Regions from separate parts of the Mycolicibacterium phlei genome, predicted to be linked through region 1. Evidence: riboswitches for the same ligand, from Rfam matches in the RefSeq annotation. Region 1 holds a riboswitch; the other holds the start of a gene.
The links. A riboswitch is a leader RNA that binds a small molecule or an ion and turns the genes downstream of it on or off. The one in region 1 is predicted to bind cobalamin.
Positions count from the first base shown of each region.

Region 1 (7,568 bases):
TGCGACTCGGTGGTCGGCGCCACGGCGAGTTCGGCGCGGAAAACCCAGCGCAGCACCACGAACTCGACCGCGATGGCCACCAGCCACGGCACCGACATCAGCGCGGTGAAGTGCAGGAACGAGATCCCCGCGGTGGTGAACGCCAGCAGGTTGGTCAGGTTCGACACCGGAAGCAGCAGCGAGGCGCTGTTGGCCAGATGCGCGGTCGCGTACGCGTGCGGGGCGGCGGGCACGCGCAGCAGCCGGGCCATCGCCACCACCACCGGGGTCAGCAGCACCACGGTCGCGTCCAGGCTCAGGATCGCGGTGGTCAGCGCGGCGATCGCGAAAACCGCTGTCAGCAGCCGACTCTGGCTGCCCCGGGCGCGGCGGGCCATCACCGCCCCCGCGGCGCGGAACACGCCCTCGTCGGCGTACAGCCGCGCCAGCACCAGCACCGCGGCCAGAAAGCCGAGCACCGGTGCCAGCCGCAGCATCTCGTCGGCGGCCTCACGCACCGAGATCACGTCGAGCCCGATCAGCAGCGCGGCGGCGGGCACCGCGACCACGGCCTCCGGCCAGCGGTGCGGCCGCACGACCGCGAACACCAGGATGACCGCCAGCGCGGCCAGCGCCAGCGTCAGCGCCACGGGTCGCTGGGCTGCCAGAGGGTGGGCAGATGCAGGGCGACACCGTCGTCGCCGGCCAGCCGCGTCAGCACCCGCATCGAGACGTCGAGGTCGTCGGCGGCGTACGGCAGCGCCCGCAGCGGCCGGTGCAGCGGGCGGAAGAAGTCGTCCCAGTGGATCAGCACGACGCGGCGCGCGCCGACGGTGCGCACGGTCTGGTCCCAGTACTCGACGAGGTAGCGCTCCGGCTGCAGCCCGAGTTGGCCCACCCCGAGGTACACCACGTCGGCGCGCTGCCCGGCCAGCGCGCCGGGGATGTAGCCGGCGCTGCCGACGATCAGCAGCCGCCGGTCCGAGGGCCGGTGGTGCACCAGCGTCGACCACGCCTCACCGCAGCGGTAGGCCGACGCGCGCACCGGCGGTACCACCGGCGCGGTGATCGGGCCGGGAAAGCGGTCGGGCGGGCAGTGGTGGCCCTCGATCAGCGTCACCGTGTACGGGCCGAGTTCGACCGGGGTGCCGGGGACGGCGACGACCGTCCGGTCGCCGGGCAGGCCGTGGCCGCGGCCCACCTGGGCGGCCGAGGATCCGCCGACCAGCCGGGCGCCGGTCCGCTCGGCCACCACCGCGCTGTCCATCGCGTGGTCGTAGTGGGTGTGCACCGGCAGCACCGCCTCGAGCCGGTCGACGCGCAGACGGGCCAGACAGCCCTCGATCCGGGGCCGCGACGGGGTCAGCCGCCGCAACCCCACCGCGGCCAGCGACGGCCGGGTGAAGAAGCCGTCGGTCATCAGCGCCGAGGTGCCGTCGTCGATGAGCAGCGTGGTCACCCCAGCCCACGTCACCGACACCGGGGTGGCCTCGGTGGCCGGCGGCGCGTCGAGGTAGCCCGCGTAGTCCGCGAGGTCGGGCCTGCCCAGCTTCAGACGCATGCGCCAACTCTAGGTGCGGCAGCCGGCGTTCAGCTGGTGTGGCAGGATCGGGCGCGATAGGCGACGGTGACCCGAGGAAGCCGGTGAGATTCCGGAGCGGTCCCGCCACTGTGATCGGCACGTCCGAGAGCCAGACACTCGACTCGTCGCCTCCTCACGACAACTGGGGCGGATCTCCCCGGCGAGGGTGGCGCACGGTGTGCCGTCGGCATACCGTGCGGTTCGCTTTCCGCGCGTCCGTCCCCTGGACAGGAGGGCATCGGATGCGCCGCTGGCTGGCACTGCTTGCCGCCGTCCTGGTCGCCGGTTGCGCGACGTCGCACACGGATACGACGAAATCCGGTGCCGCGGAGGGATTTCCGGTGACGGTGGACAACTGCGGATTCACCACGGTCTACGACGGCCCACCGCGGCGCGCGGTCGCCGTGAACCAGCACGCGGTCGAGACGATGCTGGCGCTGGGGCTGCAGGACGTCATGGTGGGCACCGCGTTCCTCGACGACGCGATCCTGCCCGAGTACCGCGACGCCTACGAGGCGGTTCCGGTTCTCGCCGAGGAGTACCCGTCCTATGAGGTGCTGCTCTCGGTTGAACCCGACTTCGTCTACGGCGGGTGGCCCAGCGCGTTCGACGACGGCGAGGGCCGCGGCCGGCAGCGGTTGTCGGACGCCGGCATCGCCACCCACCTCAACGCAGAGGGCTGCGCGACGGAACCGGTCACGATCGACACCGTCGACGCCGAAATCCGGGATATCGGACGCATCTTCGGGGTCGGTGAGCGTGCCGAGCAACTGGTCGCGGGTCAGCGCGCCGCCGTGCAGGGCGTCCGGGACCGGCTCGATGAGGTGACGCCGCTCGCCGTCGCCGTCTATGACAGCGGGGAGACCAGCGTGTTCACCTCGGGCGGGCTGGGCATCGGTGACGCGATCATCGAGGCCGCAGGCGGGGAGAACCTGTTCGCGGACGTGCCGAAGGTGTGGGCCGACGTGTCGTTCGAACAGTTCGCCGAACGGGAACCGGATGTCGTTCTCATCTACGACTACGGCGACCAGTCGGTGGCCGATAAGAAGCGGTTCCTGCTCGAGCACCCGGTGCTGCGGCAGGTGCCCGCCGTCCAGGAGCAGCGGTTCGCGGTGCTGCCCCTGTCGTCGATCACCGCCGGTGTGCGGGTCGGACAGGCGGTCGAATCGCTGGCCCGGCAACTGCATCCGGACCGGTTCTGATGGTGCGTTACCCCGTTGTCCTGACGCTGCTGGCGGTGCTGCTGGTGGCGACGGCGACGACGGGTGTGGCGGTGGGCTCGGTGGCGGTTCCGGCCGCGGAGGTGTGGCAGATCCTGCTGCATCGGGTGCTGCCGAGGGCATTCGACCAGACCTGGTCGCCGGCCCGGGCCGCCATCGTGCTCGACGCGCGGCTGCCCCGGGTGCTGCTCGCGGCGCTGGTCGGTGCGGGCCTGGCCGTGTGCGGGATGGTGCTGCAGGCGGTGGTGCGCAACCCGTTGGCGGACCCGATGCTGCTCGGGGTGTCCTCGGGAGCCTCGGTGGGGGCGGTGCTGGTGCTGGTCGCCGGGGTCGGCGCCGGTCTGGTCGCCATGCCGCTGGCGGCGTTTCTCGGTGCGCTGGGCGCACTGGTCGCGGTCTACCTGCTGGCGCGCACCGGCGGGCGGATGACCACGATCCGGCTGATCCTCGCGGGTGTCGCGGTAGCCGAGGTGCTGTCGGCCGTCGCCAGCCTGTTGATCGTCACCTCCGATGACCCGCACAAGGCGCAGTCCGCGGTGCGCTGGCTGCTCGGTGGGCTGGGCGGGGCGACCTGGTCGACGCTGTGGGTGCCGACGCTCGTCGTGCTGGTCGGAGTCGGAGTGCTGCTCGCGGTCACCCGTTCCCTGAACCTGCTGTACAGCGGGGAGGAGGCCGCCACCACCCTCGGCCTGGACGTGCACCGGTTCCGCGCCGCGATGTTCGTCGTCGTCGCCCTCATGGTCGGTGCGATGGTCGCGGTGACCGGGGCGATCGGGTTCGTGGGGCTGATCATGCCGCATGTGGTGCGCATGCTGGTCGGCGCCGACCACCGCCGGGCGTTGCCTGCCGCCGCACTACTGGGTGCGTCGTTCCTGATCGCCTGCGACATCGCGGCCCGCACCGTGGCGGCACCGGAGGAGCTGCCGGTGGGCATCCTCACCGCACTGGTCGGTGGGCCGTACTTCCTGTGGTTGATGAGGCGCAGGGCACCGGCATGAGCACGACGGTCGAGTTCGCCGCGGTCACCGTGCGGGTGGGACGCCGGGAGCTGGTGAGAGACGTCTCGCTACGGATCGAGCCCGGTGAGATGGTGGGCATCGTGGGGCCCAACGGTGCGGGTAAGACCACGCTGCTGCGCACGCTTTACCGCGCGCAACGGCCGACGTCGGGCCGGGTGCTGGTCGGCGGCGACGACGTCTGGGTGCTGCCGGGCAGGCAGGCGGCGCGACGGCTGGCCGCGGTGCTGCAGGACAGCACGGGTGACTTCGAGCTGACCGTGTACGACGTCGTCGCGATGGGGCGCACCCCGTACAAGCGGGCCTTCGAGGGCGACAACGCCGACGACCGCAGGATCGTCATGGACGCGCTGACCGCGGTCGACATGGCCGCACTCGCCGGCGAACCGTACAACCGGCTCTCCGGCGGGCAGAAGCAGCGCGTGATGATCGCGCGGGCGCTGGCCCAGCAGACCGGTGTGATCGTGCTCGATGAACCCACCAATCACCTGGATCTGCGACACCAGCACGAGGCCCTACACCTGTTGCGGCGCACCGGCGCCACCGTTGTCGCGGTGTTGCACGACCTGAATCTGGCTGCCGCGTACTGCGACCGGATCTGTGTGATGGACGCCGGCGCTGTCGTGGCGGTCGGCGAACCCGCAGAGGTGTTGACTGAACGGCTCATTGCGGAGGTCTACCAGGTGAGCGCACGCGTGATCGTCGACGACCGGGTTCGGGTGGACGTCATACCGGGGGTGCTGCGATGAGGATCGCCGACCAGCTCGCCGACGTCGGGCGGCTCGGCGGTTTCTTCGCCATCGGCCTCGGCCCGGGTTTCGACGGCTGGCGTCCGGTATCTGACTGCTACGCAGACGGTTTCGCGGATCTGATCGAGCGCACCGCGGCGCGCAACGGCGACCGCCGGGTGTCGGCGTCGCTGGTGCAGATGGGGCATGCGACGCGGTTGTGGTCACCTGCGCTGGCCTGCGCCGTGATCCACGGTGTGGCACCGGATTTCGCGGATCTGCGGTGGGCGCCGGACACCGCCGACCTGGCCGTTCCGGAGCCCACGGGCACGCCGCTGTCCTCGGACCGTGCGCAGACCCTCTACCGGGTGGTGGTGGAGCGGCACCTGGAGCCGCTGGCGGCCGCGCTGCCGGTGAGGCTGGCGTCCGGACTGCTCTACGGCAACATCACCTCGGCGATGGTCGGGGCGGCCCGCGCGCTGTACATGATCCGGCCGTCACTGCGCGACGACGCGACCCGGCTGGCCCGCGAACTGTTGGCCACCGGACGCCTGGCGGGCACCGGAACGGTGTCGGGCAACCTGGCATTTCGTCGCCGCAGCTGCTGTCTGTACTACCGCATCGCCGACGGCGCCAAGTGCGGTGACTGCGCCCTGCGTTAGACGAACGGCCGCAGCTGCACACCCTCGCCGGTCAACCGGTCCCGCACCGCCTTCGCGATCTGCACCGCACCCGGCGAATCGCCGTGCACACAAATGGATTTCACCAACACGGTGATGGTGGACCCGTCGACCGCGTCGACACGGCCGTGATGGACCATCGAGCTGACCCGGTCGGCGATCACGTCGGTGTCGTGCAGCACGGCGTTGCGCTGCCCGCGCGGCACCAGCTGCCCGTCCGGGCGGTAGGAGCGGTCGGCGAACGCCTCGGGCACCGTCGTCAGCCCAAGGGCCTCGGCCTCCCGGAAGAACGCCGACGCGGCCAGCCCGAGCACCGGCAGCGACGGGTCGACGGCGTGCACGGCCTCGGCGACCGCCCTGGCCTGCACCCGGTGGTTGACGATCGCGTTGTACAGCGCGCCATGGGGTTTGACGTAGCTGACGGTGGTCCCGGCGACCTGTGCGATGGCCTGCAACGCACCGATCTGGTAGATCACGTCGGCCCGCAGGTCCTCGGGCTCGGCGTCCAGGAAGCGCCTGCCGAAGCCGGCCAGATCGCGGTAGCTCACCTGGGCGCCGACGCGTACCCCGCGTTCGGCGGCGGCGCGGCAGGTGCGCAGCAGCATCGTCGGGTCGCCGGCGTGGAACCCGCACGCCACGTTGGCGCTGGTGATGATGTCGAGCATGGCCTCGTCGTCGCCGAGGCGCCACACCCCGAAGCCCTCGCCGAGGTCGGCGTTGAGGTCGACGGTGGTCACGTCGGCAGCTCCGCCGGTGCGGGCCAGGTGTTCTCGCTGACGAAGCCGCTCAGCGGCCGTCCCGTCGTCCACTCGTCGATCTCGAGCTGCGGGCGGTCCGGGAACTCCGGCACCGGTCCCAGGCACAGCACCGCGACGGGTTCGGCGTCGGCGGGCATGCCGAGAAGCTGGGCGAGCCTGCGCGGTTCGAAGATCGACACCCAGCCCATGCCGTAGCCCTCGGCGCGGGCGGCCAGCCACATGTTCTGGATCGCGCACGACACCGACGCCAGGTCCATCTGCGGCAGCGTCCGCCTGCCGAACACGTGCCGGTCGCGGCCCTCGCCCAACGCGACCACCAGGAGTTCGGCGCACTCGAGGACGCCCTCGACCTTCAGTGCCAGGAACTCCTCGGCGCGCGGTCCGAGCGCCTCGGCGGTGCGGTGGCGCTCCTCGTCGACGAGGCGGTGGATGTCGCGGCGCAGCTGGTCGTCGGTGATGCGGATGAACCGCCACGGCTGCATCAGCCCGACGCTGGGGGCGGCGTGCGCGGCGGCCAGGATCCGCGCCAGCGCGTCCTCGGGCATCGTGGCGCCGGGGAGGAAGCGGCGCATGTCGCGGCGTTCGGCGATGGCGCGGTAGACGGCCCGGCGCTCGGCCTCGCTGAACGCATGCTCGCTCACGCGCCCAGCTTAAGCGGCGCGAAGCGGGCGTTCCCGAAATAGGCTGCTGCTGTGCCGAGCCCGATCCGTGCGGTGGTCGTCGAGACCACCGACCCGGGACCGCTGACGCGGTTCTGGTCGCAGCTGACCGGGCTGCCGGTCACCCGCGAGCATCCGGACTACGCGTCGCTGCGGCAGCCGGCCGGGTTCTTCGTGGAGTTCGTGCGGGTCGGCGAACCGAAGACCGTCCCCAACCGGGTGCATCTGGCGCTGCGGGACCCGCCGAGGAGTACCGATCCGGAAGGCAACGAGATCGTGGCCGGCTGACCCGATGTGCGGGCTTTAATGAAAACGGTTATCGTTACCGCCATGCCTTCCCTCCGCCTCGCCTTCGCCTGCCTTGCCGCGCCGCTCGTCCTCGCCGGCTGCTCGCAGACCGCCGACCAGGCCGCGCCCGCCGGCGACTGCCCGGTGGCCCCGGTCGACGTCGTCGTCAGCGTCGACCAGTGGGGCGACCTGGTCTCCCAGCTCGGCGGGGAATGCGCCCAGGTCACCACGGTGCTGGCCAGCTCGTCGGTGGACCCGCACGAGTACGAGCCGACGCCGTCGGACGCCGCCGGGTTCGAGGGCGCCGCGCTGGTGGTGCTCAACGGCGGCCACTACGACGAGTGGGCCGCCAAACTGGCCGCCAGCACCGCCCCGGACGCACCCGTCGTCGACGCGACCGCCGTCAGCGGTACGCAGAACCCGCACGCCTGGTACAACCCCGCCGCGGTGACCGCCGTCGCCGACGCGGTCACCGGCCGGCTGCGCACGCTCGCCCCCGACGCCGCGGACTACTTCGACCAGCGCCGGGCCGCGCTGACCGAGGCGCTGGCGCCCTACGATGAGCTCATCGAGACCATCCGCGCCGGCGCGGCCGGCAAGACCTACGCGGCCACCGAGACCGTGTTCGACGACATGGCCGCGGCGGTCGGGCTGACCA
Region 1 is NZ_CP014475.1:465,426-472,993, forward strand. It holds gene MPHLCCUG_RS02325 (SLC13 family permease) at 1-629, opposite strand, end outside; gene MPHLCCUG_RS02330 (MBL fold metallo-hydrolase) at 620-1,540, opposite strand; cobalamin riboswitch at 1,568-1,700, shown strand; gene MPHLCCUG_RS02335 (ABC transporter substrate-binding protein) at 1,804-2,763, shown strand; gene MPHLCCUG_RS02340 (FecCD family ABC transporter permease) at 2,763-3,779, shown strand; gene MPHLCCUG_RS02345 (ABC transporter ATP-binding protein) at 3,776-4,546, shown strand; gene MPHLCCUG_RS02350 ((2Fe-2S)-binding protein) at 4,543-5,187, shown strand; gene MPHLCCUG_RS02355 (LamB/YcsF family protein) at 5,184-5,942, opposite strand; gene bluB (5,6-dimethylbenzimidazole synthase) at 5,939-6,604, opposite strand; gene MPHLCCUG_RS02365 (VOC family protein) at 6,656-6,910, shown strand; gene MPHLCCUG_RS02370 (metal ABC transporter solute-binding protein, Zn/Mn family) at 6,953-7,568, shown strand, end outside.

Region 2 (7,568 bases), 2.3 Mb from region 1:
GCCGCGCCGGACCCCCTCAATGCCTGCGGCCCGCATCAGCCGGGCCACCTGATCGCGACCGACGTCATGACCATCGCGACGAGCCGTTTTCCAGAGTTTGCGGGCCCCATAGACGCAGTAGTTGTCTTTCCAGAGCTGGCACAACGCCGGCCCGAGGACGGCGTCGCGCAGGGCCCGCGCCGATGGGACCCGGGCTTTGGCGTCGTAATAGGTGCTCAGGGCCACCTGCAAGCCTGCGCTGCGCAGGACCGTGCAGATGGGCTCGACCCCGAACTCCCCGCGATTGTCGTCGATGAAATCGACTATTTCTTGTGTTGGCGGTCGAGCTCCGCCCCGAAGAAACTTGCCGCTCGCTTCAGAATCTCGTTGGCACGCTTGAGTTCTCGGATCTCCTGTTCGAGTTCCTTCACCTTCTTCGACTCCGAGGTCGTCACCCCAGGAGCCAGGCCTTCGTCGATGTCGACCTGACGGACCCAGGTGCGCACCGATTCCACTCCGTAGCCGAGCTGGCGAGCGACCCGCTGCACTGTGCCCTGCTCGGTGCCCAGCTCCGCGCGCAAGGTGCGGACCATCCGCACCGCGGCGGCCTTCTCCTCGGCACTGTATCGACGTGTCGTCGGCTTCCCGGGCGACTGTTCCTTCGGCATACCTGCATCCTCGTTTCCAAGGTCAGGAGCCTCCGGGATTTCCAGGGCGTTTCACAGGCACACGTGTCTTCTAGCTTTTCTTCACGGTCCCGTCGAAGCCGCGCTACTCCAGCCAGTCGTTACCCGCCAGCCCCAACTGCGTCACGTCGAGGCTCGGCGTGATCCCGGATGCCGGTGCGAGGCCGTGCTTCTCCAGCACCGACCGTAGGATCTCGGCAGCGTCGATGTTCAGCGGGCTGGACACCCACATCGCGTACGGCAGATTGACGAACCGGTTCTCCCGGACCGCCCGGAGGTTGCGGCTGGCCGGATTGGCGCGCAGCGCCGCGATCTTCTCCTCGACGGTCTGGCCCGGATAGTCGACGAACACGATGAGATCCGGGTCCGCGGTGGCGATGCGCTCCCAACTCACCGTGGTCCAGGTGTCGCGGACGTCCTCGGTGGCATTGCGCGCGCCGGCGGCGTCGATGATGCCCTGCGGCCCACCGAACATCCCGGACGAGAAGATGGTGTCGGTGCCGCTGTCGAACAGGAAGACCGTCGGCTTGCGTTCGGGCTGCGGTGCGGCGCGCAGCTTTTCGAGTCGCTCGGCGATGTCGTCGGCGGCCCGGGCGCCCTGTTCGGCGTTGCCGGTGATGATGCCGATGTTGCGTAGATCGGTGTCCAGCGCGACCCAGGGATCCATGGTGCCGCGAGCCGCCTGGCCCGGCATCTGCCGGCACGCCTCGGACAGCTGATACACCGCGATCCCGTACCGGTCCAGAATCTCCGGGGTGATGCCGCGTTCCTCCCCCATCCCGTAGTTGTACCCGGCGAACAGCACCTGCGGTTGGGCGCCGACGATGTTCTCCAGCGTCGGACGCGACGGTGCGACCTCGTTGAGATCGTCGACCTGCGAACCGTATTCGAGGCGCAGCACGTCGACGTCCCGGGCCATCGAGCTGACGGCGACCATCGAATCCCGGGCGCCGGCGGCCAGCGTGATGGCGATCATGCCGCCGTCGTTGACGAACAGCCGCTCCACCGGATGCGGGAAGGTGACCTGCTCTCCGCAGTTGTCGACGGTGACGGTATCGGTGGTAACCGCCCCCGAATCCGAACCGCATCCCGCCATCAGGCTCGCGGCGATCCCGAACACCGCCAACAACCGAGAAGTCTGTGCCACAGTCATCTTCCTCTGTCAGATTTTCGTCGCGGATCGCGACACCGAATCGGCGTGGGAGAACAGCAGATGCGCACGCCCCGTCGTGGGGTGGCGGACGACGTCGCCGACGACGTCGAACACCTGTCGGAGCAACTCGGGCTCCAACACCTCGGCCGGCGGTCCGTGAGCGAGCACCCGGCCGTCGGCGACGACCGCGACCGCATCGAAATACCGCAGCACCAGGTCGAGGTCGTGCATCGCGGCGACCACGGTGCAGCCGAGCTCGTGAAGGATCTGCAACAGCCGCAGCTGCCATGCGGCATCGAGATGGTTGGTGGGTTCATCCAGCACCAGCACCGGCGTCTGCTGAGCCAACGCCCTGGCCAGCACCACCCGGTGGCGTTCCCCACCGGACAGCCGCGAACAGGGCCGGTCGGCCCAACTGCCCAGACCGACGACGGTCAGGGCCGCCCGCACGACGGTGCGTTCGGCCAGATCGGATCCCGACCACGGCGTGCGGTAGGGAATGCGCCCCAGGCCGACCGCCTCCCCGACGGTCAGCTCGCCGGACGGCTGTTCCTCCTGCCCCACCACCGCGATGGTTCTGGCCCGCCGCCGCGCCGACATCCGGTGCAGATCCTCATCACCGACCCGGACGGTGCCCGAAGCCGGTGTGTCCAGACCCGACAGCACCCGCAACAGCGTGGACTTCCCGGCCCCGTTCGGACCCACAACGGCCAGTCGGGTGCCGGCGGGAACCATCAGATCGACTTCGGACACAATGGTTCTGGCGCCCCGGCGACAATCCACACCGTGTGCGCTGAGCGGTGCGCTGGTCAGCGTGGCGATCATGTGGCGCCTCCGAACTCGTAGCGGCGCCGCCCCATGAGGAACAGGAACACCGGAGCGCCGATGAGACCGGTGACGATGCCCAGCGGCATCTCCCGCGGTGCGGCCAGTTCCCGGGAGACCACATCCACCCACACCAGAAACAGCGCTCCCGCGCACACCGTCACCGGAAGCATGGCGCGGTGCGTCGCGCCGACGATCAGCCTGGCTGCGTGCGGCACGATCAGCCCGATGAAACCGATGCCGCCGGCCACGGCCACCAACACACCGACGAGCACGCCCTGCATCGCGAACAGCCCGTTGCGCAGGGCCCGCACCGGGACCCCGAGCGACGCGGCGGTGTCGGACCCGGCCGCGTACGCGTCCAGCCACGAATGGATCAGCAACGCACCGACCAGACCGATCGCCACCACGGCCGCGGCGAGCGGAACTTTGGCCCAGGTCGCCCCGGCGACGCTGCCGAGCAGCCAGAACATCACGCTCTCGGCCGCATGCGGATCCCCGGCGGTGAACACCAGCAGCGAGGACACCGCCATGTAGGCCGAGGACAGCACCACACCGGACAGGATCAACCGCAGCGCGGTGAGTCCGCCCTGGGCGCGGGCCACCGTGTAGACGGTGAGGGTCGCCGCCATCGCGCCGAACAGCGCCCCACCCGACAGCGCCCACACGCCGAACCCGGACAGCACGCCCAGCGTCATGACGGCCGTGGCGCCCACCGCTGCACCGGCGGACACCCCGAGCAGGTACGGCTCGGCGAGCGGGTTGCGGACGAGGGCCTGCATCAGCGCGCCGGCCAGGGCCAGACCGGCGCCCACGACGGCCGCCAGGATCGAACGCGGTAACCGCAACTCCCAGATGATGACGGCATACCCCGCATCGACCTCGGCGCCGGTGAGCCGTCCGAGCACGGTGCGCCACACCTCGCCCAGCGGAATGTGCTCGGCCCCGAAAACGATCGACACGATGATGCTCACCACGGTGAGCACCGCGAGCACCCCGGTCAGGATTCTGGGCGCTACGGACCAGCATGCGATCGAGCGCCGCGCCGCCATGTTCGCTCCGTTCCTCTCCGGGGAGATCCGCCCCAGACCCTGCGAGGTGGTGGCTGCGGTGAGTGTCTGACTCACGACACCCGCGGGCATCGATCACAGTGGCGGGACCGTGCCGGATTCGCACCGGCTTCCTCAATCCGCAGTCGCCTTCGGCACTGATGGTGCCATACCGTATGAGTCAGCGCGGACCCGCCATCGGTAACAACGCCATCTCGCGGGCGTTCTTGATCGCGGTCGCGACCTGCCGTTGCTGCTGCGGCGTCAGACCGGTGACATGGCGCGAGCGGATCTTGCCACGCTCGCTGAGGAACGTGCGCAGCACCGAGACATCCTTGTAGTCGATGGTGGTGACGCCGAGCGCCGTTAGCTGATTGCGCCGCGGAATCGTGAGTTCGGTTGCTGTCTTGTGCTTCCTGGGCTTCTTGACCGCCATCACCAACTCGCCTTCCGCACGCCGGGCAACTCGCCGCGATGCGCCATCTCACGCACCCGCACACGGGACAACCCGAACTTGCGCAGATGCCCGCGTGGTCGCCCGTCGACGACATCGCGATTACGCAACCGCACGGGACTGGAGTCGCGCGGCAGCCGCTGCAAGGCGCTGACCGCGGCAGCGCGCCGATCCGCCGGGCTGGCCGGATCACGGATGGTCCTCTTGAGTTCGGCGCGCCGTTCGGCGTAGCGCTGCACCAGTTCTCGCCGCTGCTCGTTCTTGACAATCTTCGACTTCTTGGCCATCAGCGTTCCTCGCGGAACTCGACGTGGCGGCGCAGGACCGGATCGTATTTCCTGAGCACGATGCGGTCCGGGTCGTTGCGGCGATTCTTGCGGGTGACGTACGTGTATCCGGTTCCCGCAGTGGACCGCAGCTTCACGATGGGCCGGATCTCGTTGCGAGCCATCAGACCTTCTCCCCCCGTGCACGCATTCGGGCGACGACGGCCTCGATGCCGTCACGGTCGATCACCTTGATGCCTTTTGCGCTGACCCGCAGCCGGATTCGTCGTCCCTCCGACGGCAGGTAATAGGTCTTGTTCTGGATATTGGGGTCCCAGCGTCTCGGGGTGCGTCGGTGCGAATGCGACACCGAGTTCCCGAATCCGGGGCCGCGCCCGGTCACCTGGCAGTGGGCCGACATTGACTCTCCTTCGTCGTGCGGTACCGTCGTACGATAATGACAATCGTTTTCAATAAGCAAACCGGGAGGTCCCATGCGTACGCCGGTAGTGCTGGTCGCCGGACAGGATGACGCCCGCGGAACCGGTCGGGCCGTCGTCGAGGAACTGCTCAAGGCACCTGGCACCCTGCTCGTCAGCCACACCTTCGACGGCCATGTCGTCGTCCGCACCGTGAGCAGCTCGGTCGACAGCTCTCAGTGGGTACTTGAGCTGGTGCACGGATGCGTCTCGTGCACCGTGCGTGACGATCTGCTGATCCTGCTTCGCCGTCTGCACCGGCGCGCCGACGTGACCCGCATCGTCGTGCAGATGATGCCTTGGCTTGAGCCCGAACCCGTGCGATGGGCCATCGACAACGTGCACGTACGGGTCGGCCCGGGGTACATCGACGGGCCCGCGGCCCGCGACGTGGTGGTGGCAGCCGTGGTGACATGCGTGGACACCGCGGCGTGGCTGGAGCAGGCGCTCGGCGAGGACGAACTCGCCGACGGCCGCACGGTCGCCCAGGTGGTGGTCGGGCAGGCCGAGGTGGCCGATGTCCTGGTGCTCGGCGCACCGGAGGCAACGACTCTGGCGGTGCTGCGTCGGCTCGCGCCCCGCGCACGGATCACGGTCGGCCCAGACCGCCTCGAGCTGGCCCTGGCGCACCTCGAACCGGACAGTCCACGCGGACGCGCGCCCTCGCCCCGGGATTCCCTGCTGGCCGGACAACCGCCGCTGACGGCCGACGGCGAAGTACGCATCGTCGAATTCACCGCACGGCGGCCGTTCCATCCGGTGCGGCTGCACGCGGCCATCGACCTGCTGCTCGACGGCGTGGTGCGCACCCGCGGCCGCGCCTGGCTGGCCAACCGGGACGCCGAGGTCATGTGGATCGAATCAGTCGGTGCCGGGCTGCGTGTCAGCTCCGCCGGAAAATGGCTGGCCGCAATGACTTCCAGCGAGCTTACCCACACCGATCCGCAGTGGCGCGCGCTGGCGGCCATCGACTGGGACCCCAGTTTCGGTGACCGACACGTCTTTCTCACGATACTGGTCTGCGGCGCCCACAGTGACGACATTCTCGACGCACTGCGAGGCGCCCTGCTCACCGACGCCGAGTTCGCCCACCCCGAGACTTGGCGCGACTACCCCGACCCTTTCGGCGACTGGCATCAGGACCCGTGCGACGCCGACCAGGCTACCCATGCCGCACAGTTCTCGGATGCGGGTCAGCAGCCCGATCGACAGGCAGAAGAGTGACAACACTGATCGTGAGCCACTGCGTTCGGGTACGGCTGCCGGGGTGCGCAGTTAACAAACGCCACCCAACGCACCCTGACAAAGTCGGGGCGAGATGTGAACACAACGACCCGTCAGCCGAACTCCAGCAGCGTGATACTGGGCCGCAACCGGTGCAGCACGCCCCGGTCAGCTAGTCGTAACCCGATCGTGGCGACCAGGCCGCGGCCCGGCGGCAGAACAATGTCGCGGGCCCGGCGCACCCCTGGGACTTTGGTGGCGAGCGCAACACCCTGGTCCGCGGTCAACGGAAACGGCATCGGTGGTGCCGTGTACCGCCGGGTCAGTCGCAGGCCACGCATCGTTAGTGCGCTGAACCATGGTGGAATGGAGTCAAACATCGTAGCGCCGCCAGGGAATCGCTGCGCGCAATCGGCGATCAGGGCGAGCGCATCCTCGGGTTGTAGGTACATCAGCAGTCCCTCAGCGGTGATGAACACGCCGTTGTCGCTGTCGATACGATCCAGCCAGCTACGGTCCAGTGCGGACTGGGCTAATGCCACCACCCGGTCGTCGTGGGGCAACAACCGCGCCCTGATGTCCATCACCGGCGGCAGGTCGATTGAGTACCATGTGAGTTCAAGGTCGGGATGGTCGTGGGTGAGCCGTCAGAACTGGTTTGCAGTCCTTCTGCCAGGGCCACCACCGATGCGCCGGGGTGGTCGGCAAGGTAGCGTGCGGTCTCCGCATCGAATGCCCTGGCACGCAACGCATGGGCCTGTTGGTTGCGTCCGAACTTGGCGTAGTCGTAGGCGATAGCGTCATGGAGCTTGATCGCCCACGGATCGCGGATCACCCCGTCACTGCGTTTTGCTTCGGCCGCGCGGTTGCGTAGCGTCCACAACGCGGTTGCGGATACCTCTTTGAGTGAGTCGCCGTCGACCTTGGGCGCTGCGGACATGCGCGCTATTGTGCCACACCGCACCGTTGTTACGGGCTGGTCAGCCGTCGGCGAAGTCGGTCAAACAGCAGTGGGCTTCTTCAGCGGCACCACCACTGCGGAGGGAAGTCAGTGGCTACAGCATGTGTCGGGCTACTTGCCGTCGGGACGGTGCGGCCCGGCCGGCGGCGGTGGCCAGACGATCGTCGTGTCGCCGGCCTCGCGCACACCCCACTTGCGCTTCGGCTTCCACCGCAGGTCCGGGTGCGACTCGTGGACCGGGGTGATCGCCACCGAGACCCACACCACCGTCAGCGTCGCCGCGGCCACCGCGGACAGGGCGGCCGTCACCGCCAGCACCGCCTCCGCCGAGCTGGTCCGCGACCACCAGAACGCCCCGATGTTGGCGACCGTCGACAACCCCGACAGGTACGCCCCGGCCACACACCACCGGAACCGGCGGCGCCGCAGCGCGACGACCGAACAGGCCGCCGCGGCCGCCCCCAGCGTGGACGCGGCCACCGGCACGCTGGC
Region 2 is NZ_CP014475.1:2,731,064-2,738,631, reverse strand. It holds one part of gene MPHLCCUG_RS13130 (IS3 family transposase) at 1-344, opposite strand, end outside; AL1L pseudoknot at 217-348, opposite strand; one part of gene MPHLCCUG_RS13130 (IS3 family transposase) at 344-647, opposite strand; gene MPHLCCUG_RS13120 (ABC transporter substrate-binding protein) at 751-1,818, opposite strand; gene MPHLCCUG_RS13115 (ABC transporter ATP-binding protein) at 1,828-2,643, opposite strand; gene MPHLCCUG_RS13110 (FecCD family ABC transporter permease) at 2,640-3,695, opposite strand; cobalamin riboswitch at 3,736-3,870, opposite strand; gene rpsR (30S ribosomal protein S18) at 3,874-4,131, opposite strand; gene rpsN (30S ribosomal protein S14) at 4,128-4,433, opposite strand; gene rpmG (50S ribosomal protein L33) at 4,433-4,597, opposite strand; gene rpmB (50S ribosomal protein L28) at 4,597-4,833, opposite strand; gene mrf (ribosome hibernation factor-recruiting GTPase MRF) at 4,907-6,115, shown strand; partial or broken gene MPHLCCUG_RS13080 (class I SAM-dependent methyltransferase) at 6,229-7,055, opposite strand; gene MPHLCCUG_RS13075 (hypothetical protein) at 7,188-7,568, opposite strand, start outside.
Region 2: it holds a riboswitch for cobalamin, as region 1 does, so the genes downstream of both, MPHLCCUG_RS13110 (FecCD family ABC transporter permease) here and MPHLCCUG_RS02335 (ABC transporter substrate-binding protein) in region 1, are expected to answer to the same signal.